DNA from 4 places in the Bacillus sp. GW821-FHT11D08 genome. Region 4 is predicted to be linked to each of the others. Evidence: riboswitches for the same ligand, from Rfam matches in the RefSeq annotation. Region 4 holds a riboswitch; each other region holds the start of a gene.
What was found. A riboswitch is a leader RNA that binds a small molecule or an ion and turns the genes downstream of it on or off. The one in region 4 is predicted to bind S-adenosylmethionine.

Region 1 (7,493 bases), 160 kb from region 4:
CCAGCTGAGCTACGGAATCATGATATGTATGTGTTGCTGGGTATGTTGTTGTCTCTCTGACACTTATAATTATATATCCTGATTTCTCATTCGTCAACACTTTTTTTATCTAAAATAAAAAAAGGGCGCGTCACAAAATTGACGGCGCCCTTTTCGTTTATGATCTCACTTGGGCAGGGGTTATTTTTTTCAATGCCTGTTCGAAGTCCCGCTCTAAATCTTCGGCGTTTTCGACTCCGACGCTCAGGCGCAGAAGGCCGTCTGTAATGCCGCGTTTCTCCCTCTCTGCTTTCGGCATGGCGGCATGCGACATGGCTGCAGGGTATGAGAGAATGGATTCGACGGCGCCGAGGCTGACGGCAAATACCGGAAGCGATACGTTTTCGACCAGCTTTTTGACGGCTTCTTTGCTTTCCAATTCAAAGGACAGGACGGCGCCCGCTCCGCTCGCTTGACGTTTATGGGTATCGGCTCCCGGGTGTCCGGCAAGGCCGGGATAGTAAACGTTTTTGACGGCGGGATGCCCGTCAAAATAGGCAGCCAGCCGCTCAGCCGTCCGGCTCGCTTTTTCCAGTCTGACCTGCAATGTTTTTAAGCCTCTCAATACGAGCCAGCAGTCCTGAACGCCGAGCACCGCTCCAAATGAATTTTGCAGCTTATACAGCTGATTGCCGAGCTCTTCATCTTTTACGGCGGCAAGGCCTGACAGCACGTCGCTGTGGCCGCTTAAAAATTTCGTCGCACTGTGAAGCACGATATCTACGCCGAGATCAAGCGGCCGCTGCAGAGCAGGCGTCATAAAAGTATTGTCAAGGTATGTCAGACAGCCGTGATCCTTTGCCAATTTGACGACGCCCTTAATATCCGTGATGCCGAGCGTCGGGTTTGACGGCGTTTCCATATAAATGGCTTTCGTGTTCGGCCGGATGGCGCGGGCGACCGCTTCTGTGTCCGTCATATCGACAAAGGTGTGTTCGATTCCGAAACGGGACAGAACCTCAGTCACCATGCGGAATGTTCCGCCGTACACATCCTCCGTGACGAGAACATGGTCGCCTTGGGATAAGAGCAGAAACGCCGTCGAAATCGCCGCCATTCCTGAGCTGAAAGCAAAACCTCTCGTTCCGCCTTCAAGACCTGCGATCGTTTCTTCAAGCGCTGCTCTTGTCGGTGTGCCTGAGCGGCTGTAGTCATATGTCCCGAATTCTTCAAATGAAGACTGATGGAATGTGGAAGCATGCTGGATCGGGACGCTGACGGCTCCGGTGGCTCCGTCTGTTTTAAATGGATTGTGCACGAGCTGGGTTTCCAGCGTCCAATTGTGATTACTCATATGACACGGCCCCCTCTTTTACTTGCTGTAATGCCTGCTTTACATCCCGCTTCAAATCCTCTGCATGTTCAATGCCCACTGAAAATCTCAGCAGACGGTTGCAGACGCCGTTTGCGATACGGATGTCTTCCGGAATGTCCATGTGCGTCTGTGTCGCGGGGTATGTAATAAAGCTTTCCACCCCGCCGAGACTTTCTGCGAAACAGATCGTTTTCAGCGCCTTTAAAAACGGATTGATCCATTCCTCTTTTTGCAGCCGGAAAGACAGCATCCCGCCTTTTCCGGGATATAACACGTCGGCGATTTCTTCTTCCTGTTCTAAAAATTCCGCAAGTTCACGGGCGTTTTCTTCATGACGGCGCATTCTGAGTCCGAGTGTTTTCATCCCTCTCATTAAAAGCCACGAATCAAACGGCGGGAGAACGGCTCCGATCGCATTTTGGTGATTAAACATGATCTCGCCGAGCTCTTCATCCTTTACGACAGCAAGACCGGCAAGGAGATCATTGTGCCCCGCTAAATATTTTGTGGCGCTGTGAATGACGATGTCCGCTCCCAGTTCAAGCGGGCGCTGGAGCACCGGGGTATAAAACGTATTATCCACAATTAAAAGCAGGCCGGCTTCTTTCGTAATCCGGGCGATTTTTTCAATGTCCGCCTCCTGCATTAACGGGTTTGTCGGTGTTTCAACAAATACCGCTTTCGTGTTTTCCGTTATTTTGGAGCGTAAACAGTCTTCATCGCTGAAATCATCGTAAATAAAGCTTAAGCCGTATTTTCTCCATTCGTTTTCAAACAAACGGTACGTGCCTCCGTATAAATCGGAGGATACAATCAATTCATCCCCGCTTTTAAATAAAGCCATAATCGTTTGAATGGCTGCCATTCCCGAGCTGAAGGCAAAGCCTCTCGCACCGTTTTCCAACACGGCGATAGCGTCTTCAACGAGCTGGCGTGTCGGGTTTTTCGTGCGCACGTAGTCAAAACCTGTAGATTCTCCTATTCCTCTATGGCGGTAAGCGGTGGACAGATAAATCGGCGGACTGACCGTTCCCGTTGCTTCTTCGCTTCTATTTCCGATTTGGGCTAATTTTGTATCAACATGCTGCGTCATCAGTAAGCACCATCCTTTTTCAAAAATAAAAAAGCCCCCTCTTCATAAGAAGAAGGAGCTTTTCTCTTCCTCTTATCTTCCAAGCATGTGAATCGCTTGCTGGATTTAGCACCTTGGCACTTTGCCTTCCCGCGGCAAAGCAAACCGGTTGCTGAGGTTTCAAAGGGCCAGTCCCTCCACCTCTCGTGATAAGAATATTGTTTTGTATTTTCTGATTGTTCTATATTAACGCACTATAAAATGAATTTCAATAACTTTTTATTTATCTGAACTCTCGCAAGAAGTGCATCTGAAGAAAGAAATTTCTAATAATTCATGGTACAATAGGAAAAAACCATCAAGACAAGAAGCGGCCTGGAGGAATGCGAAGTGGCATCAAAAAACGGAATCATTCATGAGAAAAAACTTTTCTCCCATGAGCTTGAAGAGGAAATGACCGTTTTGGTCTACCTGCCCGCCACCTTCTCCCCCCTGTATAAATATCATACGGTCATCGCTCAGGACGGCCATGATTATTTCAGATTAGGGAGAATCGGGCGGCAGGCGGAAGAGCTTATGTCAAAAGGGGAAATTGACCGCTGCATCATTATCGGCGTCCCTTATAAAAATGTGCGGGAGCGAAGAAACACATACCATCCAGAAGGGTCTAAGTTCGCCTCATATAAGCGATTCATCGCAAATGAGCTCGTTCCTTTTATCGACAAAGAATACCCGACTTATCAAGTCGGATACGGCCGCACCATGATCGGGGATTCCCTCGGCGGAACCGTTTCGCTCATGACGGCGATTGACTATCCGAACATGTTTGGAAACGTCATCATGCAGTCTCCGTATGTTGACGGGCACGTGCTGGATGCCGTCCGGCAGTCGGAGGATCTCAAACAGATTTCCGTTTATCATCAAATCGGAGAAAAAGAAACCGGCGTTCACACGACAGACGGCCAGGTTCTTGATTTCACCGCGCCGAACGAAGAGCTCAAACAGCTGCTGGAAAGCAAACAGTCTGAATACACGTATGAAACCTTCGACGGGGATCATAAATGGACCTACTGGCAGCCGCTCATCACGCCGGCGCTGAAAAAAATGCTGTAACCATTCATTTAAGGAGGGAACTTTCATGAAATACGGTATTGTTTTATTTCCATCAAAAAAATTACAGGATCTCGCAAATTCGTACCGGAAACGCTACGACCCGAGCTACGCGCTCATTCCGCCGCATCTGACGCTAAGAGATCCGTTTGAAGCGACAGAACAGGAAATCGAGCAGGTCGTATCACAGCTGAGACAGACGGCGAAAGAATCGCATCCGCTCGTTCTGAAAATCACAAAATACAGCTCGTTTTCTCCTGTGAATAATGTGATATATATGAAAGCAGAGCCGACGGAGGAATTAAAATCTCTGAGTGAGAAATGCTACTCAGGAGCATTATCCGGCGAGCCGGAATACAGCTTCGTTCCGCATGTCACGGTCGGCCAGAAGCTGTCGTCAGATGAACATTCCGACGTACTCGGACAGCTGAAAATGCTGGACATTTCCCACGAAGAAGTCATCGACCGTTTTCACTTGCTCTATCAGCTGGATAACGGCTCATGGACTGTGTACGAAACATTTTTATTAGGCGGAGGAGAATAACTGTTTGGAATCCATCATCGCAAAAACTGAAAAACAGCTGAACGACGCTTTTTTCGTCAGAAAAGAGGTCTTTGTTAAAGAACAGCACGTTCCGGAAGAAGAAGAGATTGATCAATTCGAAGACACGTCAGAGCATATAGTCATATATGACGGCGGCCAGCCGGTCGGAGCCGGCAGATGGCGCTTGAAAGACGGGCATGGAAAATTAGAGCGCATCTGCGTGATGAAAAGCCATCGTTCTTTAGGCGTCGGAGCCATCATTATGCAGGCGCTTGAAAAAGCGGCGGCAGCCAAAGGCGCCGACAGCTTTATCTTACATGCGCAGACGCAGGCGGTTCCGTTTTACGAAAAACAAGGATACCGCGTCACATCCGGCGAAGAATTTCTCGATGCGGGCATCCCCCATCTGGAAATGATAAAGGAACACAAACGATAAAATCAAAAGCACTCCTGTTATATGGCAGGAGTGCTTTTTTATGAAAATAAAACTATTTCATGAATTTTATTGAATTTTATGGAAGATCAATGTATGTTTAGTATACGAAGTATTACAATTCATACAAAAAATACAATTCATTTTTCGGAGGGATAAACATGACGGCACCAAAAGGAAAACACATTTTCGGGACTGTTAAAGTGGGCACAAAAGGACAGATTGTCATTCCTAAAGAAGCAAGAGATGTTTTTGATATAAATCCGGGGGATTCACTGCTTATGCTCGGGGATGACCAGCAAGGTATCGCACTTGTTAAACAAGAACTCTTTTTCGAGTTTGCAAAAGATATTTTAAACGCTAAGCAAATCGACGCAGATAGCGAGGATGAGTAAATGCACGCGATTGAGCTGAAGCAATTAACGAAACATTATAAAGAAACCGCCGCCGTTGACCGTCTTGAGTTCTCAGTTGAGAAAGGGGAATTTTTCGCTTTACTCGGTGAGAACGGAGCCGGAAAAACGACATTAATCAGTATGCTTTGCGGACTCCTTTCTCCGGATGACGGTGATGCATCAGTGCTTGGACACAGTATTTTGACTGATTTGGATAAAATAAAACCGAAATTGAATATGTCCCCGCAGGAAACAGCCATCGCTCCTCATCTAACCGTACGGGAAAACTTAGAGTTTATAGCCGGAGTCTACGGAATTCCGAAAAAAGAAGCAAAAAAAAGAACAGATGAGATGCTCGAATTGTTTCAATTAAAAGAGAAAGAAAGAGCAAAAACCAAAACATTATCAGGAGGAATGCAGCGCCGTCTCAGCATTGCAATGGGAATGATCACCAAGCCGGATATTTATTTCTTAGATGAGCCGACATTAGGGCTGGACGTCCGTTCACGCCGCGAGTTGTGGAAAAATCTTGAGGCATTAAAGGGTGACATGACGATTATTTTAACCACACACTATTTAGAAGAGGCTGAAGCCCTGGCAGATCGTATTTGCATTTTAGAAAATGGGACTTTAAAAGCACTGGGTACGGCGGAGGCTCTGAAAAAGCAAACTCATTCAGCCACATTTGAAGATGCCTTTTTAGCGATTTGTGACGGGGAGGCGGGTCTTTATGCTTGATTTCGCCATTCGCAACCGCAAAGAAATTTTTCGTGACCCCCTATCTATTATTCTTGGAATCGCACTGCCTGTTATTCTATTGTTTCTGTTTACGGCGATTGAAAAAAATGCGCCGCTTGATACCTTTAAAATTCAGCACTTAGCACCCGGACTCATTGTTTTCGGTTTTGCTTTCCTTACAATGTTCTCTGCATTGCTGATCGCAAAAGACAAACAGACCGCCCTTTTGACCCGTTTGTTTGCTTCTCCTTTAAAAACAGCCGATTATGTCATCGGTTATGCACTGCCGATGCTGCCGTTAGCCATTTTACAGATCGTCATTTGTTTTATCGCAGCAGCGGCTGCCGGTTTATCCGCCGAGTGGATGAATCTTCTCGCAGGTATCGCTGTCTTGCTGCCGATTGCGATGATGTCCGTTTTCTTCGGTTTATGTTTAGGGGCTGTGTTTACGGACAAACAAATTTCAGGTATCGGAACGATTTATATTACACTCGTGCAATTTCTGGGCGGGGCTTGGATGGAGGTGAGCCTGCTCGGTGACACATTCAAACATATCGCTTATGCCTTACCGTTTGTTCACTCGATCGAGCTGGCCCAGGAAGTCATAACCGGAGATTATTCTTCCTTTCATCAGCATATTTGGCCGATAGCGGGATATACCGTTTTGGCGCTTGCACTTGCTTTCCTCAGTTTTATGAAAATCAGGAAGAGATAAAAAAAGCCGGCACTCCGTAATGGGAGCGCCGGTCTTCTTTATTACGTTTCTTTCAGAAGGCTTATCGTATGCGGCAGCAGACGGTCATCCCCCGGACTGCCATGCCCCGGAACGACAATGCTGATGTCCTGATATCTTTTCATGACTTTGCGGACGGCGCGCGGCCACTGATCCGGATAAAAGCCGGGAGTAGGCACGATTTCCTTTGTTTCTAAAGCCTTGATTAAGCAACCGCCGAATAAGAGCTTATCCTCAGGCAGCCAGACGGTCATATTGTCTTCCGTATGCCCTTTTCCCGGATAAAACGTTTCAATTTTCATATCGCCAAACTGCAGCTTTGTCACGTTTTTCAGATCTCCGAGCGGCCGGTCATATCCCTGCTGTCGGGCGAAGTCGGCGGTCAGCTTCGTGCTGTGCACCTTTACACCGTATTTGTACAGGGTGTTCAGACCGCCGATACGATCATCATGGGCGTGTGTCACAATGGCATCGGTCATCCTTTTGCCGGGAAACCGCTTTTTTATTTGTGTCATTAATTGCTCTGTGAGACTGTCATTCCACGGAGTATCAATCAGTACGATTCCTTTGGAAGTCTCAAGAAGCAATCCGTTCGCAGGGACGGGACTTCCGTCTGCCGTACCGATGCTTGTATGCATCCAGACATGCGGCGCCAGCTGTGTGAGAGTGACACCTTTTGCTGCGGAGCCCTCCGCCGCGTCTGCCGGTTTCATTCCGGGAGTAAAGAGGCCGAAAAGAAATAACCCCGCAATTAATAATGAAAGCTTTCTCAAATTGAATCATTCCTTTCCGCATCTTTCATATATACGACTCAAAAAAACCCGGATATATCCGGGCTTTTTCACACGTATTGATTTATTAACCGGCCTTTTCCCATGATTTGCGGCAGACGGGAAAGAGAGCGCTTACGTTTTTCCTCATGTACTTTCTTTTCTGCGGCTGCGGTGTTTTCCTGGCGGCGCTCCACCTCTCTGTACACCCTGTCATTGGCGAGGGCGGCCGCTTTCGTAATGCCGGCGTAATCAGGCTTATAACCCGCTGCCCGGTTTGCGTATTGAGAATACTGCTGGTTTTGAATCCGTCCTGCATAAATCATATGTACCCCTCCCCTTCG
Region 2 (7,493 bases), on a different contig from region 4:
CCAATCCATCGCTTACGGTGCTGAAAAAATCATGATCGGCGCGGGTGACACCGTCATTGCGGGCGGTGCGGAATCCATGTCGCAAGTTCCGATGATGGGGCATGTGACCCGCCCGAATATCGCTTTGGCGGAGCATGCGCCTGAGTATTACATGAGCATGGGGCACACAGCGGAGCAGGTAGCCGAAACGTACGGCGTATCCAGAGAAGACCAGGATGCATTTGCCGTCCGCAGCCATCAGAATGCCGCAAAAGCCCTTAAAGAAGGGAAATTCAATGACGAAATCGTGCCGGTTGAAGTATCGCTGACAGAAGTCGGTGATGACCATAAGCCGCGGAAAAAACAATTTACCTTTTCTCAAGATGAAGGCGTTCGTCCCGGCACATCGGCTGACGTCTTGGCGAAGCTCCGTCCGGCTTTTTCTAAAACGGGAACCGTGACGGCCGGGAACTCTTCACAAACAAGTGACGGCGCGGCGGCTGTCATGCTGATGGATCGCGAAAAAGCTTCGTCGCTCGGATTGGCCCCGCTTGTCAAATTCCGTTCCTTTGCCGTAGGCGGCGTTCCGCCTGAGGTAATGGGGATCGGTCCGATTGAAGCCATTCCGCGGGCGCTCAAGCTTGCCGGACTCGAATTACAGGATATTGGGCTTTTTGAATTGAATGAGGCCTTTGCTTCACAGGCCATTCAAGTCATCAGATCGCTTGGGATAGATGAAGAAAAGGTGAACGTCAACGGAGGCGCCATCGCGCTCGGACATCCGCTCGGATGCACGGGAACGAAGCTGACCCTGTCACTCATTCATGAAATGAAACGGAGAAACGAGCAATTCGGCGTGGTGACGATGTGCATCGGAGGCGGCATGGGCGCTGCCGGCGTATTTGAGCTCATTTAAAACAAGGGGGAAACGAAGCATGAAACAGGAAACGGTCAACGTCAAAAAAGGCGGCAGCTTTCTGATTGAAGAGACGGGATATGATCAAATATTCACTCCGGAGGACTTTACAGACGAACATAAAATGATCGGCAAAACGACAGAAGACTATGTCGTAAACGATGTGCTTCCTTATATCGATGAAATTGAAAACCATCAGTTTGAGCATTCGGTCAGACTGCTGAAAAAAGCCGGAGATCTCGGCCTCCTCGGAGCAGACGTGCCTGAAGAGTACGGCGGAATCGGCCTGGATAAAATCAGTTCAGCCTTCATTACGGAAAAGTTTTCACGTGCCGGCAGCTTTTCGCTATCTTACGGCGCTCACGTCGGTATCGGCTCATTGCCGATCGTGTTCTTCGGAACGGAAGAACAGAAAAAAACCTATTTGCCGGACTTGGCTTCAGGACAAAGAATCGCGGCATACGCCTTAACTGAGCCCGGTTCAGGTTCAGATGCCCTCGGCGCGAAAACCACGGCTGTTTTGAATGAAGCGGGCACACACTATATTCTTAACGGAGAAAAGCAATGGATTACAAACTCCGCCTTTGCAGATGTCTTTGTCGTCTACGCTAAAGTGGACGGAGATAAGTTTTCCGCATTTATCGTAGAAAAGAACTATCCGGGCGTGTCAACGGGACCGGAAGAGAAAAAAATGGGGATTAAGGGTTCATCGACAAGAACGCTGATTTTAGATCAGGCGGAAGTCCCGAAAGAAAACCTTCTCGGCGAAATCGGAAAAGGCCATGTCATCGCTTTTAATATCCTGAATATCGGGCGCTACAAGCTTGCCGTCGGCACAATCGGCGCTTCAAAACGGGTGATTGAGCTGTCTGCCGCTTATGCAAACCAGCGCCGGCAATTTAAAACGCCGATCTCAAGCTTCACGCTCACTCAGGAAAAGCTTGCGACGATGTCAGCCCGGCTTTACGCCATGGAGAGCTCTGTATACAGAACAGTGGGCTTATTCGAAGATAATATGAGCAGACTGACGGAAGCGGAGCAAAAAGACGGACGCGAAGTCGCGAAGTCAATCGCCGAGTACGCGATTGAATGCTCGCTCAACAAAATGTGCGGTTCTGAAACGCTTGATTATATTGCCGACGAAGGCGTTCAAATTCACGGCGGTTACGGATTTATGCAGGAATATGAAGTGGAGCGCGCCTATCGCGACTCAAGAATCAACAGAATTTTTGAAGGCACAAATGAAATCAACCGCCTGATCGTAACGAGCACGTTCCTGAAAAAAGCCGTAAAAGGTCAGCTGCCGCTCTTTGAAAAAGCAAAAGCGCTCCAAGAAGAACTCATGATGCTGATGCCTGAAGAGCCGGGCTCGGAGCCTCTTGGACAGGAAAAATACATTGTCAGACAGGCGAAAAAGATCGCCCTCTTGACAGCGGGTCTCGCGGCGCAGAAATACGGAAAAGAGATCGAAGGCGAGCAGGAAATCATGGTGAACATTGCCGATATCGTCAGCGCGCTGTACGCTTTGGAATCAGCCGTCCTCAGAACGGAAAAAGCGATTGCGGCGGACGGTGCCGAAAAAGCCGCGCAGAAGCTGTTATATACGGAAATCTTTGCCCAGGAAGCCCTTCAGAACATTGAAGCGCACGCTAAAGAATCACTGATCGCCATGGAGGAAGGAGATTCCCTCCGCATGATGCTTTCCGTGCTGCGCAAACTGACGCGCCTGACGCCGAAAAACCTCATTCAGAAAAAACGTGAAGCGGCAGCCGCCGTCTTCCGTGAAGAAAAATATACGGTCTGATCACATGCTGAAAGCGCTCCTTCATCAGGGGCGCTTTTTCATGAAGCAACGTTATAGGTTTTTACAAGTGATTGTGTTAAAATAACGACGATCATTTACAAGGGGTGAAGAAGATGTCGTTAAATTTTTACTGGTACCCTAAATGCGGAACGTGCCGTAATGCGAAAAAATGGCTGGAAGACCGCGGTAAGGAAATAAACGAAATACATATCGCGGAGGAAACTCCGTCGAAAGAAGAAATTAAAGACCTCTATGAAAAGAGCGGTCTTGAGCTCAAAAAGTTTTTCAACACGAGCGGAATGAAATACCGCGAGCTGAACTTAAAGGAAAAACTGTACCATATGTCAGAGGATGAACAGCTCGAACTCCTGGCATCAGACGGTATGCTCCTGAAACGCCCGATTACGACAGACGGCGAAAAAGTCACTGTCGGCTTTAAAGAAGACCAATTCGAAAAATATTGGATGTAATGCCAGGTTCAAAGAATTATGGTATCTTCTTATTATAAGAAAAAAATGGAGGGATTTAGATGAGCACACCGAAAGATATGCGTTATTCCAAAGAGCACGAATGGGTCAAAGTTGAGGACGGAAAAGCCCGCATCGGGATTACACATTTCGCGCAAGCCGAACTTGGCGACATCGTCTTTGTCGAGCTTCCGGAAGTCGGCGCCGAAATTAAAGCGGACGAGCCATTCGGCAGCGTGGAATCCGTCAAAACTGTTTCCGAACTGTACGCACCGATTAAAGGAACGGTGACGGAAGTGAACGAAGACCTTGATGACAGTCCTGAATTCGTAAACGAGTCTCCTTATGAAAAAGCGTGGATGATCGTCGTGGAACCGACTGATGCTGAAGAAATCGAAAACCTCATGACTTCCGAGCAATATGACGAAATGACACAAGAAGACTGATCGGATAGCAAAGGGGCCATTTGGACATTCTATATGTAACGGGAGGTGTCTAAAATGGCTTTTGATAAACAGAAGGTCGATGTGACGGAGAACGTTACGGGCCGCTTTCAAAACGGCCGGTTTTCCTTGTTTCATGAAAATGAAGCCATCGGCGAGATGACAGGCATGGACCAGTACGAGCTCAAACAGGGCTTTTCATTTGAAAATCAAAAATTTTATAAAACAGCCGATGTCATAAACGGCAGCGATCCGAAATATGTCGATTGCGATTATGAGAATGGCTGGTGTTAACAGTTGGCGGTGAATTTCACTGCCTTCTTTTTCAATCTGACGCTAAAACAATCGGCAGGTGACGCGCTTATGTACAACGGAGATGAAAAGGTCATTATCGTAGAAGGAAAATCTGATAAAATCAAAGTCAGGGAAGTGCTCATCGAACCCGTGGAAATCGTCTGTACAAACGGGACGATCGGCCAAACCGAACTGGAAGATTTGGCGGACCGCCTGTTTGACAGAGACGTCTATATTTTAACGGACGCAGATGACTCCGGAGAAAAATTAAGAAAACAGCTGAAACGGGAGCTTCCCGAAGCGCGCCATATTTATATAGACAGAACATACAGGCAAGTCGAGTCGTGCCCGGGCCATCATCTCGCATCTGTGCTGATCAGAGCCGGCTTTGATGCTGACACTGTATTTTTGAAAAAGAACGACCTGAGGTGGTAAACATGAAAGAACTCCAAGAAAATGAACTCGAATCGATTCAGGATGACGTTTATCTCCTGTATTTGTACACCCCGTTTTGCGGCACATGCCAGCTGGCGTCCAAAATGCTAACTGTCGTCGAAGAAATGCTGCCCGGCGCCGCCTTCTATAAAAACAACGTGAATTATTCCCCCGCATTCGCCAAAGCCTATCAGATTGAAAGCGTTCCGTGCTTTTTGCTGTTTAAAGGCGGAGAGCTTGTTGAGAAAGGATACGCCTTCCGCTCCGTTTCCTATTTATATGAGCTGATTAAACAAAAAACATCGCAAACGTTCCCGATGTGACAATATTTACAGGAAAATGTCGTGCGGTTTATAAAGGGTTCTGTCCGTTAAAAAGAGAAAGTGTATGTATGGCCATTAAAACGGGAGGTTATACGAGTGGAGAAAATAGAAGTTTCAGAGAATGACGGACAGCATCTGTTTTTGAAACCGCTATTAAACGCCTCAACGCTGCTGATTACATTCCAAGGAGAAACAGAAGCCTTAACGGTCTCAATTAACGGACAGGGAGAAATGAGAAAAACGTCGGTTTCAAAGGAAAAATCTAATTTGACCTTTTACGGAAACCAGACGGAAATCATTCATCTCCTGCATGGTGATGTCTCTTTGCAAAAGCTTATCCAAAGCGGAAAACTCAAAGTGAAAGGATCATTCAGAGCTCTGCTGAAGCTGGAGGCCATCCTCTGGCTGACAAACGGATTTTTTCAGGCGATCAGTAAACGGCCGTAACTCAATCTACTATGTGACAATAGCTTCCAATATTTATTTTATTGACTTTTTATCATTCGCCGTGCTATTCTACAGTAAGAATTTCCGGACGAAAATACGATATGTTTTCTCTTATCAAGAGAGGTGGAGGGAAGTGCCCTATGAAGCCCGGCAACCATCAACAATGTTGAAATGGTGCCAATTCACTCGAAGCGGTCTGCTTTGAAAGATGAGAGAAAGGCCTTTTTCAATAAGCCTTTCTGCTCATTTTTGCAGAAAGGCTTTTCTTTTGCGGAGAAACCCGGAAGATTTCTTAGAATAGTGTAAGGCGGGTGATTGCTTTGATCCATCTTCAAAATGTTTCAAAAATTTACAAAGCGAAGCATGGGGATGTCAATGCTGTCCAAGATGTCACTCTTGATATCAAAAAGGGCGAAATATTTGGAATTATAGGATATAGCGGAGCTGGTAAAAGTTCCTTAATCCGTCTCCTGAACGGCCTTGAAAAGCCGACGTCGGGAACCGTGGAAGTCGCGGGGACGGAATTAAATAAAGTAAGCAGCCGCGGGCTGAGAAAAGCGCGCCAGGAAATCAGCATGATCTTCCAGCATTTTAACCTTCTGTGGTCGCGCACCGTCCGGGAGAACATTATGTTTCCGCTGGAAATCGCCGGCGTGAAAAAAAGCGAACGGGTCCGCCGCGCTGATGAATTGATTAAACTGGTCGGATTAGAGGGGAAAGAAAAATCTTATCCGTCGCAGCTGAGCGGCGGTCAAAAGCAGCGTGTCGGCATCGCCCGGGCGCTCGCCAATAATCCGAAAGTCCTTCTGTGCGATGAAGCGACATCAGCGCTCGATCCGCAGACGACCGATTCAATTTTGGATCTTTTATCCGATATAAATGACAGACTCGGCCTGACGATCGTGCTCATTACCCATGAAATGCACGTCATCCGAAAAATCTGCAACAGAGTCGCAGTCATGGAAAACGGGAAAGTCGTTGAAGAAGGCGAAGTACTCCAAGTTTTCAGAAACCCGCGCGAACCGATGACCAAGCGTTTCGTTCAGCAGGTGACAGAACCAGAGGAGACGAAAGAAACCATCCAGCATTTTCTGCAGGAAACAGCGACAGGAAAAACGATTCAGCTTTCATTTGTCGGGCAGGCAGCCGAGCAGCCCCTCATTACGGAAATGATCCGAAACTTTGATGTGGACGTCAATATTCTGCAGGGGAAAATTTCACAGACGAAGGACGGAGCCTACGGTTCTTTATTCATTCATATTGACGGTCAGGAAAAAGAAGTAGAAAACGTGATCCGGTTCATCAAAGACAAACAGGTAGAAGCAGAGGTGATCACAAATGTTTGAAAAATGGTTCCCGAACGTTGATATAACCGAGCTGTGGACGGCCACATACGAGACCCTTTATATGACGGTCATCGCTTTAGTTTTTTCATTTATCATCGGAGCGGTTCTCGGTCTTCTGCTCTTTTTAACGGGCAAGGGAAGCTTATGGGAAAATAAAATCATTAACACCGTGATTGCGGCGGTCGTTAATATTTTCAGGTCTATTCCGTTTCTTATTTTAATTATTCTGCTTCTCGGCTTTACTAAGATTTTGGTCGGATCGATTTTAGGACCGAACGCCGCATTGCCGGCGCTGATTATCGGCTCCGCGCCGTTTTACGCCCGTCTTGCGGAAATTGCGCTCCGGGAAGTCGATAAAGGAGTCATCGAAGCTGCCAGATCAATGGGAGCAAAGACATCGACGATTATCTTCAAAGTGCTGATTCCTGAATCAATGCCTGCGTTAATTTCAGGCATCACCGTTACGGCCATCGCCCTGATCGGATCTACCGCCATTGCCGGCGCCATCGGTTCAGGCGGACTCGGAAACCTTGCATATGTAGAAGGCTACCAGTCCAATAATACGGATGTAACGTTTGTAGCGACAGTATTTATACTCATCATCGTCTTTATCATTCAGATTATCGGTGATGTAATTACAAATATAATAGACAAAAGATAAGGGAGGATTTACATTGAAAAAGATTGTATTAAGTGCGCTGCTGCTTGTGTTCGCGGGAGTTTTGGCCGCCTGCGGATCAAACGGCTCGAATAAAAAGGAAATCGTCGTCGCCGCGACAAAAACACCGCATGCTGAAATCTTAAAAGAAGCGGAACCGCTCTTGAAGGAAAAAGGCTACACATTAAAAGTAAAAGTGCTGAACGATTACAAAATGTACAACAAAGCGTTAGCTGATAATGAAGTGGATGCGAACTACTTCCAGCACGTTCCTTACCTTGAACAGGAAATGAAGGAAAATAAAGATTACAAACTCGTGAATGCCGGAGCCGTTCACCTTGAGCCATTCGGAATTTACACGAAAAAATACAAATCACTGAA
Region 3 (7,493 bases), 240 kb from region 4:
GTAAACGATCTCTCCGCTTTTGATCTCCTTGTTGTCTTTTAAATCTTTCGCCAATTCATAGATGACATGGTCGACGTTTTTCACTAAAGAAGAGATAACGGCGTGCTCGGCGGTGTAATATTGATCGCTGTCAACACCGATGGCGTATACTTTTTGCGCCTCCGCTTCTTTCAGTGCGCCGACACCCGTGAAGCCGGCCGCCGTAAACAGGACATCGGCTTTTTTTCGGATCATGTTTTGGGCGATGCCCTTCCCGAGCTTATCATCATCAAACGTACCGCTGATGTCCGACAGCACGCGGATATTCGGTTTGACTGATTCCGCGCCTTTCAGATAGCCTTTTTTAAACCGTTTAATGACGTCGGCATCTGAACCGCCGATAAATCCGATTGTGCCGGTTTTGCTCGTCATGGCCGCCAGCGCTCCGGCTAAGAAGCTTCCTTCATCCTCTTTAAACGTGACGGAGGTGACATTATCCAGGCCTGATACGGAATCAATCAGCACAAACCGCTGCTTCGGATATTTTTTAGCGACCTTTTCTAAATCCGCCTGCATGCTGTAACCGAGCCCCACAACAAGGTCATTGCCTTCCCGGACAAGCTGGGTCAGTCCTTTTTCGTATGTACCGGTGTCTTTTATTTCCCGATAGTCAAATGTGATGCCGAGCTCGTCTCTCGCTTTCATCAAACCTTGAAAGCCTGAATCATTAAATGATTGGTCGCCGAGGCCGTTGTCTGTCAGCATGATGCCGATTGTTTTCGTTTTTTCGGCCGCCGTTTCCTCAGATTTGCCGGCACATCCCGCCGTGCTGAGCGCAAGCAGCAGTACAGCCGCAAATATCGCCATTTTTCTCATTGAAACTCTCCTTTTGTTTTTTTCTACAGTTATATATCGGTTCGGATGTCAGAATATTTTATTTCAATAAAATATGTATGTTCGGCAGGATGTTAAACAAATGAGGGTATAGGAGCTTTTGAGAAAATAAAAAACATCGGTTTTGGTTCACCGATGTTTTTGCAGAAAATTTATTGTTTTTCGTATGTCCAGCCGTCTTCCTGATAGACCTTGCCGTTTTTCATCAGATGCCCGAGCGCCCGCTTAAAGGCGGCTTTGCTTAAATGAAACCGTTCGCGGATATCGTCAGGATGGCTTTTGTCTCCGTAAGGCATCGCGCCGTTTCTTGATCTCAGATAGGTCAGAATTTCTTCCGCGTCAACCGAAAGCGCATCCTGCTTTCTCGGCAGCAGGGACATGTTGACGGAGCCGTCTTCCTTCACCTCGATGACACGCCCTGTCACGCGGCTGCCGAGTCTCGGCTCTTCTTTTCTTTCTGAAGGGTGAATAAACGCGCGGATGCCTTCATCGGTAATCAGAAAAGAGCCTGATGCAATCAGTCTGTACACCGTGCCCGTCAGGTCTTTATTCATGACGTCTTCCCCTGCATCCGTAAATAATTCACTGATGATATCCTCAGGCGCCGGCTTGGCAAACATGCGCCCGCGGCTTGTCACCTTCAGCATGCAATACAGTCTGTCTCCTTTTTGCGGCCAGACGGATTTGTACGGAGGCAGGTGCTCCGTTGCGACGAGCGCGTCTTTTGACAGACCGACGTCGACGAATACGCCCATATCTTCCACAGCGTCCGTCACTTCCACCCATCCGTAGTCATAAAAGCTGATGAGCGGCTTTTTCATCGTCGCCGCGAGTCTTTCCTGATGATCGACGTAAATAAATACGTCCACTTCATCTCTGTCTTCGATATCCTCTGTGATTTCACTGTTATGTAAAAGAACCGTATCCTCGCCGTCGGTTAAAAAATAACCGAAATCGGTTTGGTGATCTATACTAAGCGTGAGCTGCTGCCCTGGTCTCATGTTATCGTCCTTCCTGATTCGCCCGTATGAGGCTGATGTTTTTCTCATTTTTTCCAATATGCATAAATTCATGCTTTATGCTGTTGGACATTTCTCTTTATTCTACTATAATCAACTCATAAGTGAAATGTTATAGGAGGTTTTCTCATGGCAAAAGAAAGTTCTTTTGATATTGTATCCAAAGTTGAATTTCCCGAAGTGCAGAATGCGATTCAGATGACGCTGAAAGAAATCGGCACGCGCTATGACTTTAAAGGATCGAAAAGCGATGTAACTTTAGAAAAGGAAGAACTTGTCCTGATTTCTGATGACGAGTTTAAACTGAATCAGCTCAAAGATGTGCTGAGCGGCAAGCTGATCAAACGGGACGTGCCGACGAAAAACATTGAATACGGCAAAATCGAAAATGCATCGGGAGGCACGGTGCGCCAGCGTGCGAAGCTTGTACAGGGCATTGATAAAGACAACGCCAAAAAAATCAACGCGGTGATTAAAAACTCCGGCTTGAAGGTCAAGTCGCAGATTCAGGACGACCAAGTGCGCGTCACCGGAAAAAATAAAGATGATCTGCAGCAGATTATTGCAGCCGTCCGCGGAGCAGACCTGCCGATTGACGTTCAATTTATTAATTTTAGATAAATTATGTGATTCCTATTGATTATTGTCTCTATTTTCGGTAAATTTGGAGAAAGGGATTTTCACAGTTAAGTTTTGGAAACCCATGACAATTACATGAACGTTCTTATCAAGAGAAGCCGAGGGACTGGCCCGACGACGCTTCAGCAACCGGTGTAGTGGTTTACCCAAACCATGACCAAGGTGCTAAATCCAGCAAGCTAAAAACAGCTTGGAAGATAAGAAGAGAGACAAATGATTACAAAGTCTTCTTCTTAAGAAGACTTTTTTTATTTCTCTTTTTTCCTTGCTGAATGTGACGAAGGAGGCAAACAATGGGACTATTACAAGACTTAAAAGAACGGATTTTAATCGGAGACGGCGCGATGGGCACTCTCCTCTATTCCTACGGCATTGACAGATGTTTTGAGGAACTGAACGTATCAAAGCCCGAAGAGATCAAGCGGATACATAAGGCTTACGTGGAAGCCGGGGCAGACATCATCCAGACAAATACGTACGGCGCGAATTTTATTAAGCTCTCAAGATACGGACTTGAGGACGAAACGAAAAAAATCAATCAGGAGGCGGTCAGAATCGCGCGCGCTTCCTCAGACGGCGCTTATGTATTGGGAACGATGGGCGGCATCCGCACCTTTAACAAAAACGCCTACAGCCTGGAGGAGATTAAACGCAGCTTTCGGGAGCAGCTTTATTTATTGCTGCACGAAGAGCCGGACGGTCTGCTTCTGGAAACATACTATGATTTAGAAGAGGCGCGCGAAGTGCTGAAGATCGCGAGAAAAGAAACGGAACTTCCGATTATGCTGAACGTATCCATGCACGAACAGGGCGTGCTGCAGGACGGAACGCCGCTTCGGGAAGCCCTCAGGTCCATTGCCGATCTCGGCGCTGACATAACGGGAATCAATTGCCGGCTCGGCCCGTACCACATGATTGAAGCGCTCACCGAAGTGCCGATTTTCAGTGACGCTTATTTATCGGTCTATCCGAACAGCAGCCTTCCGTCTTTAGAAGAAGGCCGGCTTGTTTATGATACGGACGATGCCTATTTCCGGGAGAGCGCCGTACAGTTCCGCACTCAGGGCGCGCGCATTATCGGCGGCTGCTGCGGTACGACGCCAAACCATATCAGAGCCATGGCTGAAGCGGTCCGCGGCCTTTCCCCCGTCACTGAGAAAGAAGTGAAAATCAGACGGGAAGAAGAAGTCATCTCAGTCAGCAACGAACGAATCGAACCGGGTTTAAACGAAATCGCCGCTCAAAAACGGTCAATTATCGTAGAGCTTGATCCGCCGAAAAAATTGAATTTTGACAAATTTCTGCAAGCGGCGGCTGAATTAAAAGAAACCGGCATAGAAGCGCTGACGCTCGCCGACAATTCATTGGCGACACCGCGGATCAGCAATGCAGCCTGCGGTTCATTGCTGAAAGAGCGCCTTGATATCCGTTCTCTCGTTCACATTACATGCAGAGACCGCAACATCATCGGCCTTCAGTCACATTTAATGGGGCTGGATACGCTCGGGCTCACCGACATTTTAGCCATCACGGGTGATCCTTCAAAAATCGGCGACTTTCCAGGGGCTACCTCCGTCTATGATTTAACGTCCTTTGACTTGATCAGGCTGATTAAACAATTCAACGAGGGCATTTCTTTATCAGGGAAACCGCTCGGCAAGAAAACGAACTTTTCCGTAGCCGGAGCATTTAATCCGAATGTCCGCCATCTCGATAAAGCAGTAAAACGGCTGGAGAAAAAAATCGAGTGCGGAGCTGACTACTTCGTGTCCCAGCCTGTCTACTCGGAGCAGCAGCTCATTGACATTCATCATGAAACGAAGCATCTCAAAACACCGGTGTATATCGGAATCATGCCGTTAACGAGCAGCCGCAACGCAGAGTTCATCCATCATGAAATCCCGGGCATTAAGCTGTCAGACAGCATCCGCGAAAAAATGGCGCTCGCCGGCGAAGACAAGCGGAAGCAGAAAGCCGAAGGCCTCGCCATCGCCAAGTCGCTTCTCGACACGGCGTGCGAACTGTTTAACGGAATTTATTTAATCACCCCGTTTCTCCGTTCTGATTTGACGTCAGAGCTTGCAGCTTATATTAAGCAAAAGGATGAAAAGCGGGCTGATGTATATTTGCATTAACGCGGAAGAGGCCGCCTGATATGACAGGCGGCTTTTTCATGGTACGATACAGAAAAAGAATCAAGCAAAGGAGGATTTTTTCATGGTTGAAGTAAAACCCATCACCGCAGAAGACACATACGCGATCAGACACAGCGTGCTGCGCCCCCATCAGACGATTGAGGATTGTAAATATGATCAGGACAGCGTCAAAGGAGCCTTTCATCTCGGAGGTTTTTACGACGGGACATTGATCAGCATCGCTTCTTTCTACCCGCAGAACCAGCAGGCTTTACAGGCAGCGCCCGCCTATCAGCTGCGCGGCATGGCGACGCTTGAGGAATACCGGACGCAAAAAGCGGGAAGCACGTTAATCGCCTATGCAGAACGAAAACTGGCAGATATGGGGGCGGCGCTTGTCTGGTGCAACGCCAGATGTCACGTAAAGGGATATTACGAAAAGCTCGGCTGGAAAAGCACGGGCAGCCCCTTTGACATACCCGGCATCGGCCCGCATGTGATCATGTATAAAGAACTCGCCTGAAACAGACAAATGCCCTTGGGGACATGTCTCTAAGGGCATTACCTTGAATGTCACGCCTGCTTTTATATGCGGTACTATTGACGCCCTCCCGCTTTTTTAATACCCTTTGTACATTACACAACAGCAAGGATGGCAGGCAGAACGATATCTGTCAATTGCCGTTTTCAGCTATTAATTCAGAAAAGGAAGTATGAGATGAATACGATCCAAAAACCGAAAATCCCGAAAGAATTGCCGGTGCTTTCTTTCACAGAAGCGCTTCAGGACGACCTCATAAAAGAAGTCGCCATAGAAAACGCCGTCGTAAACAGCAAACTGGACGGCCTGCGCGCCGAAAAAGTCATTTTCAGAAACACCGTTTTTACGGATGTCTCTTTCAGACATATGGAATGTACGGATGTCCTGTTTGACAAATGTGATGTCTCAAACGCTGATTTCAGCGGAAGCATCATCCATAGAACGGCGTTTCAGCATTCAAAACTTCTCGGCTTGAATCTGGCGGATTCCGCCATGCGTCATGTACGGTTTGAAGACTGCCTCGCAAATTACAGCTCCTTCAGCTATTCCAATATGAAGCATGTCCGGTTTGACACGTGCGCTCTTACAGAAAGCGAGTGGAATGATGCCGTTCTTGAATACACTGATCTTGACGCCTGTGATTTGAACGGCTCAAATTTTATCGGCACGTCTCTTTTTAATATGGATATCAGCACGTGCACATTTGATCATCTGCACGTCTCACTTGAGAAGCTGAAAGGATGCCGCATCTCTCCGGCGCATGCCGTTACATTCGCAGAAGCGCTCGGAGCCATTGTGACGTGATCTTTTATCTTTTATCAAACGAAACGGCGGGCGATGTCCGCTATCGTTTGAATGCCTTTTTCCAAGTCCGGTAAGGATGCGTATGAATAGGAAAAACGCAGGCTTTGCCGGTCTTCGGGAAGATAGAGAGCTCCCGGATTGATCAGCACGCCGGCCTCCAAGGCACGGGTGAAAAGCGTCTGAACGGCGATTGCTTGATGAAAAGTGACCCAAATATAAAAGCCCCCCTCCGGCACACGCCACTCCGCAATATCTCCCGCGTATCTTTCAAGAGAACGCAATGCCGCATCTCTTCTGATTTTGAGTTCCTTTCTGAGACGCAAAAGGCGCGCTTCATAGCGGCCGCTTGACAGCCATTGACATGCCGCCCATTGAGATAAAGCACTGGAGCCGTAATCCGTCTGCATTTTAATATCGGCGAGCCTGTCTGCAACCGGCTCAGGGGCGACGACCCATCCGATGCGCAGACCCGGGCTTACGGTTTTTGACAGCGTGCCGATATACAGCACATTCCCCTCACCGTCCATCGATTTTAACGGAAGCGGCGGTTCTTTATCGATCCATAAATCACCGTATGCGTCATCTTCAATGACAGGCAGGCGGTGATTTCTTGCGAGCGCGATGAGTTCCTTCCTCCGCTTGAGTGACATCACCGTTCCGGTCGGATTATGGAATGACGGAATGGTGTACAGCAGCCCTGCTTCGTATTGCCGCCGGTAAGCGGGAAGATGATCCGTTTTGATTCCACTCCCATCCATCGGCACTCCCTTAAGCCTGACGCCCGCTGATTGAAACACACGCAGGGAATGGAGATACGACGGGTTTTCAGTCAGCATGACGGAGTTTGGTTTTAGCAGCCCGATTGAAATGAGCTGAAGCGCCTGCAGTGCGCCTGAGACGATTACGATGGATGCCGGGGACGCGTGAATCCCCTTTGTTTTCAAATGTTCCGCGACGCTTTGCCGAAGCTGCAGGCTGCCCTTCGGTTCTTCATAGCCGAGCGCAAAAGTGTTAGTTCCCGCTTCACGGAACAGTTCGGCCATCTCCTGCTCAGGCAGCAGCTCTTGACTCAGTTCACCCGTCCCCAGCCTGATCAGATCCGGACGCGGCTCGTTTTGATTAATGGCCTGAATCAAGGATGAATTCGGCTGATGACTCCCCGATGTAACGTATGTGCTCCAATCAAGGGGCTTAGCCGCTGCCATGATGCTCCACGTATTGTTGACGACCTTAGTGCCTCCCCCTCTTTTTCCTTCCAGAAGACCTTGGGCGATTAACTCATCAACTGCTGCCGTCACTGTGCTTCGGTTGACCTGAAGCTCCTCGGCGAGCTTTCTTTGTGAGGGAATTTTCGTGCCAATGGTCCATTCGCCATGAAGTATTTTTTCTTTTATATGCTGTTCGATCTGGAGATAAAGCGGTATGTGCGACTCCCGATCCGGACGCCAGCTGTTCATACGTCATCCCTCCTTCTTTATTTAT
Region 4 (7,493 bases):
TGATGTAATGGGGAGGTAAGGATCGTAGAAAAAGACTTTAACTTGTCATATCATTGAAATTTTCTGAAATGTATAGGGCGAATGAAGGAAGATGAGGTATTTTGTAGAAATATTGAAGGATAGGTTTTTGAAGAAGGAGTGTACTGAATGGCTGAAACTCTGGATTTGCAAACAAACGAGTCGCTGAAAGAGCAGCTGAAGCGGATGAAAGAGGAAAATGACCGCCTGAAGAGTGATTTGAACCGGTATCACGTGATTATGAATAACACGCTTGATGCCATTTTTATATGCCGTAAGGAAATGAAAATCGTCCAGGCGAACGAGGCTGCGGCCCGGATGATGCAGATTGAGGCAGAGAACCTCATTAACCGCTCCGTCCTGGATTTTTTATATTCCGTGCCTCAGGAAGAACTGAATAAGGCCGTGAAAAAGTTTTTAAAAAAAGGCCATCTGTGGAAAGAGGTGCCGATTAAGCTTGACAGCGGCGCGACGAAATACATTGAATTCCTCGCCAGAGACGGAATTGGGGAGGATTATTTTTTTGTGGTGATGAGGGACATCTCCTCTAAAAAAATATTAGAGCGCGAATTCTCCATGAACGAGCAGCTGTTTAAAGATTTGTTTGACAGGGCTGTCGACGGCATCGTGCTGTTTGATAAGGACGGCGGGTTTATTGATGCGAACCTCTCTTTTTGCAAAAGCTTTGAGATCGGCCAGAATGAATTGTCCCATCTGTCGCTCCGCCATTTTACCGACGGAGAAAACAAAAAGCATCTGAAAGAAATCTGGGAAACCCTCCGCAGAAAAGGAAACGCCAAAGGAGAACTGCCCGTCAAGCTTCGGTCGGGCGAAGAGAAGCTGTTTGAATTTACGATTACGTCCAACTTAATCAGCGGGTTCTACATGTCCATTATGAGGGACATAACAGAGAAACGGTTGATGGAATTGAAACTTTTCAAAAGCGAAGAGCGATTCCGCGAAATTTTTGAAAACGCCATGGACGCGATTGTCATTTGGTCTGATGACGGAAAGATTGCCAAAGCAAACGAATCGGCGTGCCGCATTTTCGAACTGCCGATGGATAAACTGGTGGAGACGAATTTATGTACGTTTATCGTTGATCCGCAGAAAAAATACAAACAGATTAAGAAAAAATATGAAAAATACGGGGAAATCCGTGAAGAAATGCTGTTTCAGATGGCAAACGGCCAATTTAAAGAGCTGGAATTCACATCAAAACGAACCATACTTGAAGGTCAGCATTTAACCATTTTAAGAAATGTCAGCGATCGTAAGCGGATGGAAAAGGAATTGCGGGAAAGCGAGCTGAAATTCAGAAAAGTATTCAACGGCTCAATGGACGGCAAGGTCTTATTTGACAACCAATTCCGCATTATTGACGCGAATCCTCTCGCAAGCCGTATACTCGGTATGCCGGATGAGGAGCTGAGAGCGTACACCGTTCCGGATATTCTTTCTTTATTTGATATTGAAAACGCGGGTGTTCCCGCCAGAAAGATTGATTTAGAAGGAATGGATAATGAAATCCCCTTCCTGTTAAGCAGCAGCGACAGCCGCAAACTGGAATTCTCCTTCAAAAGAAATATCATTCAAAATATGAATCTGGCCATCTTTAAAGATGTCACAGAGGCCAAAGAGCTTGAAGAGAGGCTGCGGAAATCCGACACTCTTCATGTTGTAGGGGAGCTGGCGGCGGGCATCGCCCACGAAATCAGAAACCCGATGACGGCGCTGAAAGGGTTCATTCAGCTTCTTCAAGGAAGCATTGAAGGCGAATATTCTCTGTACTTTAACGTCATTACCTCAGAATTAAAACGCATCGAGTCTATCATCACTGAATTTTTAATTTTAGCGAAACCCCAGGCGATATTATATGAAGAAAAAGACGTGACGCAGATTATGAAAGACACGGCTGATCTTTTGAATGCCCAGGCCAATCTTGTCAATGTGCAGATCCATCTGAACCTGACCGGAAACATCCCGCCGATTTACTGTGAACCGAATCAATTAAAACAGGTGTTTATCAATATTTTAAAAAACGCCATTGAAGTCATGCCGGGCGGCGGCAATATCTACGTGACCATTCAGTCTTCTGATCAAGACCACATTTTGATTTCTATTCAAGATGAAGGAACAGGCATTTCCGAAGACAAATTAAAACGTCTGGGTGAACCATTTTACACGACAAAAGACAGGGGAACGGGCCTCGGTCTCATGGTCAGCTATAAAATCATCGAAGAACATCAGGGACGCATTCATGTGGAAAGTGAAGAAGGGAAGGGCACCGTTTTTCATTTGACGCTTCCGATCCGGCAGAATACCGAAGAAAGAAGGAGCGGGGAATGATCTGTTTTACAAGTGTGAGAGCGCCGTTTGGAACCGTCATCATAACAGAGGAAGAGAGCTTTATTACCGGCCTGTTTCTCACCGGGGAAGATTTTGAGGAATGGCGGAAAGACGCGCCCGGCGTAAAGCCGTGCGAAACCGCTTTGCTGTCGGAGGCGAAACAGCAGCTGGCATCATATTTTTCAGGAGAAAGAAAGCAATTCTCTCTGCCTCTGAGACAAAAAGGCACACCCTTTCAGGAAAGGGTATGGAACGCGCTGACGATGATTCCTTACGGGGAATCCCGAAGCTACGGCGATATGGCTGAAGCGATCGGAAAACCGAAAGCGGTGCGCGCCATCGGACAAGCCAATAAACGAAACCGGCTGCCGATTTTGATCCCTTGCCATCGGGTAATCGGCAAAAACAGCGCCTTAACGGGATACGCGGGCACGAAGACGGATGTAAAAGCGGTGCTGCTGAACATCGAACAAATATCCTATAAAGAAAAATAAAGCGTATGGCACGTTCCGTTTTTTCACGTCCGACATATCATTTTATTAAGTGAAAAAAGTTGGTCTGATGAAAAAGGAGGACGAAGCCTGATGAAAATGAGCCGTCCGCAAAAGATAGCCGGTTATGCAGAGCTGTTTTTTAAAATGCATCTCATTACAGCCGTCCAAAAAGATGAAGTGATTACATTGTGCAGACAAAAAAACCGCTGACATTGCCTGAGGCAATATCATCAGCGGTTTTTCAGCTCAGCTGGCAGTCAGTGAATAATTGTTCAATTTCTTCCGTGTAAGAGCCGGTCACAATTCCTTTCTCGGTTATAATGCCGGAAATCAGGCTGCCCGGTGTGATGTCAAAGGCCGGATTGAAGACCGGCACATCTTCGGGAGCGGTGCGTATGCCGGAGATCTGTCTGACTTCATCCGGATCTCTCTCTTCAATCGGAATCTGATAGCCGTTTTCAATCTGCAAGTCAAATGTCGAAAGCGGTGCGGCCACAAAAAACGGAATTTGAAAGGCGTTTGCCAAAATAGCGAGGCCGTACGTTCCGATTTTGTTGGCCGTATCACCGTTTTTTGCAATTCTGTCAGCGCCGACAATGACTGCAGAAATATGTTTTTCCTTCATTGTATGGGCGGCCATGCTGTCGGTAATGAGCGTGACATCAATTCCGCCCTGCATCAGCTCCCACGCCGTCAGCCGTGATCCTTGGAGAACGGGTCTTGTTTCACATGCGTAGATATGAAGGCCGAGATCTTTTTGTTTCGCTAAGTAAAAGGGAGCAAGCGCCGTACCGTATCGGCTTGTGGCAATCGAGCCCGCATTGCAGATGGTCATGATCTGGTCGCCTTTTTTAAAAAGGTGCAGCGCATTCTGGCCGATCATTCGGCATGTTTCTTCATCCTCAATCTGAATTTGAATGGCTTCATGAACGAGCGTTGTCTTCGCTTCATTGATTGAGATCGCATCCCTGATGGAATCCGTCAGTCTGTCAAGCGCCCACGCGAGGTTGACGGCAGTGGGCCTCGAACTGTTTAAATACGCTTTGACATCCGCGAACTGACGTCGGAAATCCGAAAGGTCGCGGGCTTCAAACGACTTGGCGGAGAGCGCGAGTCCGAACGCCGCGGTTATACCGATGGCCGGGGCGCCCCTTACTTTCAGCGTGACAATCGCGTCGAATACATCTTCCTTTGTTTCAAGTTCCACATATTCAGTGACGTCGGGAAGCTTTTGCTGATTTAAAATGCGGATGTAGGTTTCTTTCCATTCCACAGAACGGGGGATGGCAAATTCATTGGTCATGCTGCATCATTCCTTTACACGGAGCTTAAATTGGTCCAGAACCTCGGTGATATGCTTCAGTTTTTTTCTGTTTTCGATATAACAGGCGCCGATGTCAAGCGCGAGCTTCTTCCGTTCGATTCGTTTGTCAAACGGAGTGATTTCATCTAAGTCAGCCACATGGGCGAGTCCGATCGTGCGCCGGATCAGTTCGCATCCCGCAAAACCGACCGCTTCCTCAAACGCGTTTTTCAGTGTGTCTTCCAGCAGGTGTCTGCGGGAAGGCAAGCAGTCTTTCTCCCATGCTTCACTGAATGTTTTCACAAATGTATCCCATACGGCGGCAGTATGATCATATAACGGCTGTCTGTCGTCACCGTCGCGGCTGAGGGCGTTTAACAGCAGATTGGCGATAAATTGGCCGATGTCAAACCCGATCGGTCCGAAGAAAGCAAACTCGGGATCAATCACCTTTGTTTCATGTTCATCGGCGAAAATGCTTCCCGTGTGCAGATCGCCGTGAACCAATGTTTCCGCGGAATTCAGAAAGATGGCTTTCAATTCGTCAGCACCTTCTTTCAGCCGGGAATTGTTCCAAACTTTTTCTGCGTATGGGCGCAGCTCCTCTTCAAAATCGTTTGTCTCATGGTCGAGAAACGGTTCTGTAAACACAAGCCTTTCCGTAATATTGCAAAGCTCAGGATTTGTAAACTGCTTTGCGAGCTGCTGCTTTACTTTCGCATCAAGCGCATAATCGGATGAGTAAAAAAGCGTTTTCCCTAAAAATTCACCGATATGGGCGGATAAGTTCGGATAATGCTTCCCTTCCAGCAGCCCTTTTCTTGAAATCCGCAAATGCGAGAGGTCTTCCATTACCGTGACGGCCATTTCAGTATCGGAATAGTAAACGGCCGGAACGAGGTGCGGCACGTGTTCGCCCTGGCGGATGAGGGCGCTGCTTTCGATTCTCGCCCTGTCAATTGTAAGCGGCCAGCTTTCACCGACGACTTTCGCGTAAGGAATCGCCTGTTTGATAATCAGTCCTTTTTTGTTTTCTTTATCGTAAACATGAAAGACGTAATTTAAATTGCCGTCGCCGATTTCACGGCATGTCAGAGTGCTTTTGTTTTGGAATAAGCCGAGCTTGACGGCTAACGCGGCGGCGGAGCTTTCTGTTAATTGTTCATAAAGACTTGTTTTAGTTGCTGACATGGATTTACCCTCCAATTATGTAGTGGCAGTAAGAGATCGTGACGGAGAATACGCCCGAAAAAAAAGCCTCCTTCTCTGAAAGAGAAGGAGGCTGAAACAGTGCAGTCCGCCTCTTATCTCTCAGATAACATCTGATGGAATTAGCACCGTGCCTTATGAGACAATCGTCTCGGCGCAAAATGTACGCGCCCCATTTCACAATGGAATTACGGTCGGTTGCTGTTGGGGTCAAAAGGCCAATCCCTCGCCCAACTCTCGATAAGAGAAAAATATATTGATTTGTATCACAATTCGGATTAATCAGTTGATGAAAATATTAGCAGGTGCCGGATATTCTTGTCAACGTTTTTTTGAAAATTAATATAGTTCACGCCGCAAGTCTTGAAAAACCGGAATGGTTCCCCGCACGGCCGCGCTTTCTGACACATCGATTTCCGCCCGGACTGCGCCTTCCGTCCGGTCTCCTTCGGCTAAAATCCGGCCCCACGGGTCAATAATCAGGCTGTGGCCGGCAAATTCATTATCGGGATTGGACCCCGTGCAGTTAGAGGCTGCGACAAAACATTGGTTTTCAATTGCTCTGGCGATAAGCAGGCTTCGCCAATGATCAAGGCGGGGCAGAGGCCATTCCGCAGAGATAAACAGGACATTCGCGCCCCGGGACGTATGCTTTCTGATCCATTCGGGGAAACGGATATCATAGCAGATCAGTCCGGCGCACTTGACACCGTCAAGCTCAAAGGAACCGTCGCTGTTTCCTGCTGACAAGTAAAGGTGTTCATCCATCAGCTGAAACAGATGGGCTTTCTGATACCGCTTCACGATCTGTCCGCTGTTATCGGCGATGTACATGGTGTTATAGACATTTTCGCCTTCTTTGACCGCAAAAGATCCGGCAACGAGGTGTACGTTGTATGTTTTTGCCGTTTCTTTAAGCCATTGTTCCGAAACTTTGCCGTTTTCATCCGCCAGCTGGTCTAGCCGTGTGAGATCATAGCCGGTCGTCCACAACTCAGGAAGCACGATTACATCCGCATGGCGGCTTTCTTGCTCAATCAAAGATTCTGCTTTTTTAAAGTTTTCTGAAGGATTTCCGTATGAAATATCAAATTGCAAACAGGAAACGGTCCATTTCATTTTTTAACACCTCAAGTTTCTCTTTACTTTTTTTATTTAACCATATATGATGATGGACTATCATTTCAAGACATTTTTAGAAGGTGAAAATATGAACTTTGAAATCTCAGATGTACTCAAACAGCTGCCGGAACAATTTTTCGCATCATTGGTGCAAAAAGTGAATCAAAAGCTGAAAGAAGGCAGAGACGTCATCAATTTAGGGCAGGGAAACCCTGATCAGCCGACGCCTCAGCATATCGTTGAAGAAATGAAGCGCGCCGTCGAAAGGCCGGAAAATCATAAATACTCATCATTCCGGGGCGCTTACAGCTTCAAAGAAGCAGCCGCTGCATTTTATGAAAGGGAGTACGGGGTCACGCTTGATCCGGAAACGGAAGTCGCCGTGCTGTTCGGAGGCAAGGCGGGACTTGTTGAGCTTCCGCAATGTCTTTTAAACCCGGGAGATACCATTCTGGTGCCTGATCCCGGATATCCTGATTACTGGTCAGGCGTCGCCCTTGCAAAAGCGAGAATGGAAATGATGCCGCTGACGGAAGAAAGAGGGTTTCTCCCTGATTACAGCGTAATTCCTGAAAAGGTGCGGAGCGAGGCGAAGCTGCTGTATCTCAATTATCCGAATAATCCGACCGGCGCTGTGGCGACAGAGGCGTTTTTCGAGGAGACGGTCGGTTTTGCGGAGCAAAACGGCATTTGTGTCGTTCATGATTTCGCGTACGGAGCCGTCGGCTTTGACGGGCATAAACCGCTGAGCTTTTTGCAGACCGAAGGCGCAAAAGAGACGGGAATCGAAATCTATACCTTGTCCAAAACGTATAATATGGCGGGCTGGCGGGTCGGATTTGCCGTCGGAAACGCTTCTGTCATCGAAGCGATCAACCTTTATCAGGATCATATGTTTGTCAGCCTGTTTCCCGCGGCGCAGCAGGCGGCGGCAGCCGCACTTTTAGCGGATCAGGCATGCGTCGCGGCGCAAAATGACAGATATGAATCAAGACGCA

Region 1: another riboswitch for S-adenosylmethionine. It lies ahead of AC1RRX_RS04805 (methionine biosynthesis PLP-dependent protein); the one in region 4 lies ahead of mtnK (S-methyl-5-thioribose kinase).
Region 2: another riboswitch for S-adenosylmethionine. It lies ahead of metN (methionine ABC transporter ATP-binding protein MetN); the one in region 4 lies ahead of mtnK (S-methyl-5-thioribose kinase).
Region 3: another riboswitch for S-adenosylmethionine. It lies ahead of AC1RRX_RS04345 (bifunctional homocysteine S-methyltransferase/methylenetetrahydrofolate reductase); the one in region 4 lies ahead of mtnK (S-methyl-5-thioribose kinase).

Annotation. Positions count from the first base shown of each region.
Region 1 is NZ_JBXARS010000002.1:229,991-237,483, reverse strand. Features, by position in the region: tRNA gene AC1RRX_RS04815 (tRNA-Val) at 1-19, opposite strand, end outside; gene metC (cystathionine beta-lyase) at 158-1,333, opposite strand; gene AC1RRX_RS04805 (methionine biosynthesis PLP-dependent protein) at 1,326-2,447, opposite strand; SAM riboswitch class I at 2,517-2,642, opposite strand; gene AC1RRX_RS04800 (esterase family protein) at 2,817-3,539, shown strand; gene AC1RRX_RS04795 (YjcG family protein) at 3,565-4,080, shown strand; gene AC1RRX_RS04790 (GNAT family N-acetyltransferase) at 4,085-4,516, shown strand; gene AC1RRX_RS04785 (AbrB/MazE/SpoVT family DNA-binding domain-containing protein) at 4,675-4,908, shown strand; gene AC1RRX_RS04780 (ABC transporter ATP-binding protein) at 4,909-5,646, shown strand; gene AC1RRX_RS04775 (ABC transporter permease) at 5,639-6,361, shown strand; gene bla (subclass B1 metallo-beta-lactamase) at 6,403-7,152, opposite strand; gene AC1RRX_RS04765 (hypothetical protein) at 7,221-7,475, opposite strand.
Region 2 is NZ_JBXARS010000001.1:508,277-515,769, forward strand. Features, by position in the region: gene AC1RRX_RS02580 (acetyl-CoA C-acetyltransferase) at 1-895, shown strand, start outside; gene AC1RRX_RS02585 (acyl-CoA dehydrogenase FadE) at 915-2,699, shown strand; gene AC1RRX_RS02590 (arsenate reductase family protein) at 2,813-3,169, shown strand; gene gcvH (glycine cleavage system protein GcvH) at 3,229-3,612, shown strand; gene AC1RRX_RS02600 (YusG family protein) at 3,667-3,903, shown strand; gene AC1RRX_RS02605 (toprim domain-containing protein) at 3,973-4,338, shown strand; gene AC1RRX_RS02610 (thioredoxin family protein) at 4,341-4,661, shown strand; gene AC1RRX_RS02615 (SCP2 sterol-binding domain-containing protein) at 4,758-5,108, shown strand; SAM riboswitch class I at 5,217-5,323, shown strand; gene metN (methionine ABC transporter ATP-binding protein MetN) at 5,429-6,454, shown strand; gene AC1RRX_RS02625 (methionine ABC transporter permease) at 6,447-7,115, shown strand; gene metQ (methionine ABC transporter substrate-binding lipoprotein MetQ) at 7,129-7,493, shown strand, end outside.
Region 3 is NZ_JBXARS010000002.1:150,536-158,028, reverse strand. Features, by position in the region: gene AC1RRX_RS04360 (BMP family lipoprotein) at 1-855, opposite strand, end outside; gene AC1RRX_RS04355 (CvfB family protein) at 1,026-1,922, opposite strand; gene AC1RRX_RS04350 (YajQ family cyclic di-GMP-binding protein) at 2,022-2,513, shown strand; SAM riboswitch class I at 2,614-2,735, shown strand; gene AC1RRX_RS04345 (bifunctional homocysteine S-methyltransferase/methylenetetrahydrofolate reductase) at 2,825-4,666, shown strand; gene AC1RRX_RS04340 (GNAT family N-acetyltransferase) at 4,749-5,189, shown strand; gene AC1RRX_RS04335 (pentapeptide repeat-containing protein) at 5,385-6,011, shown strand; gene pdxR (MocR-like pyridoxine biosynthesis transcription factor PdxR) at 6,026-7,468, opposite strand.
Region 4 is NZ_JBXARS010000002.1:390,287-397,779, forward strand. Features, by position in the region: gene AC1RRX_RS05720 (PAS domain-containing sensor histidine kinase) at 148-2,367, shown strand; gene AC1RRX_RS05725 (methylated-DNA--[protein]-cysteine S-methyltransferase) at 2,364-2,861, shown strand; gene mtnA (S-methyl-5-thioribose-1-phosphate isomerase) at 3,103-4,164, opposite strand; gene mtnK (S-methyl-5-thioribose kinase) at 4,171-5,355, opposite strand; SAM riboswitch class I at 5,466-5,620, opposite strand; gene AC1RRX_RS05740 (carbon-nitrogen family hydrolase) at 5,713-6,492, opposite strand; gene AC1RRX_RS05745 (pyridoxal phosphate-dependent aminotransferase) at 6,584-7,493, shown strand, end outside.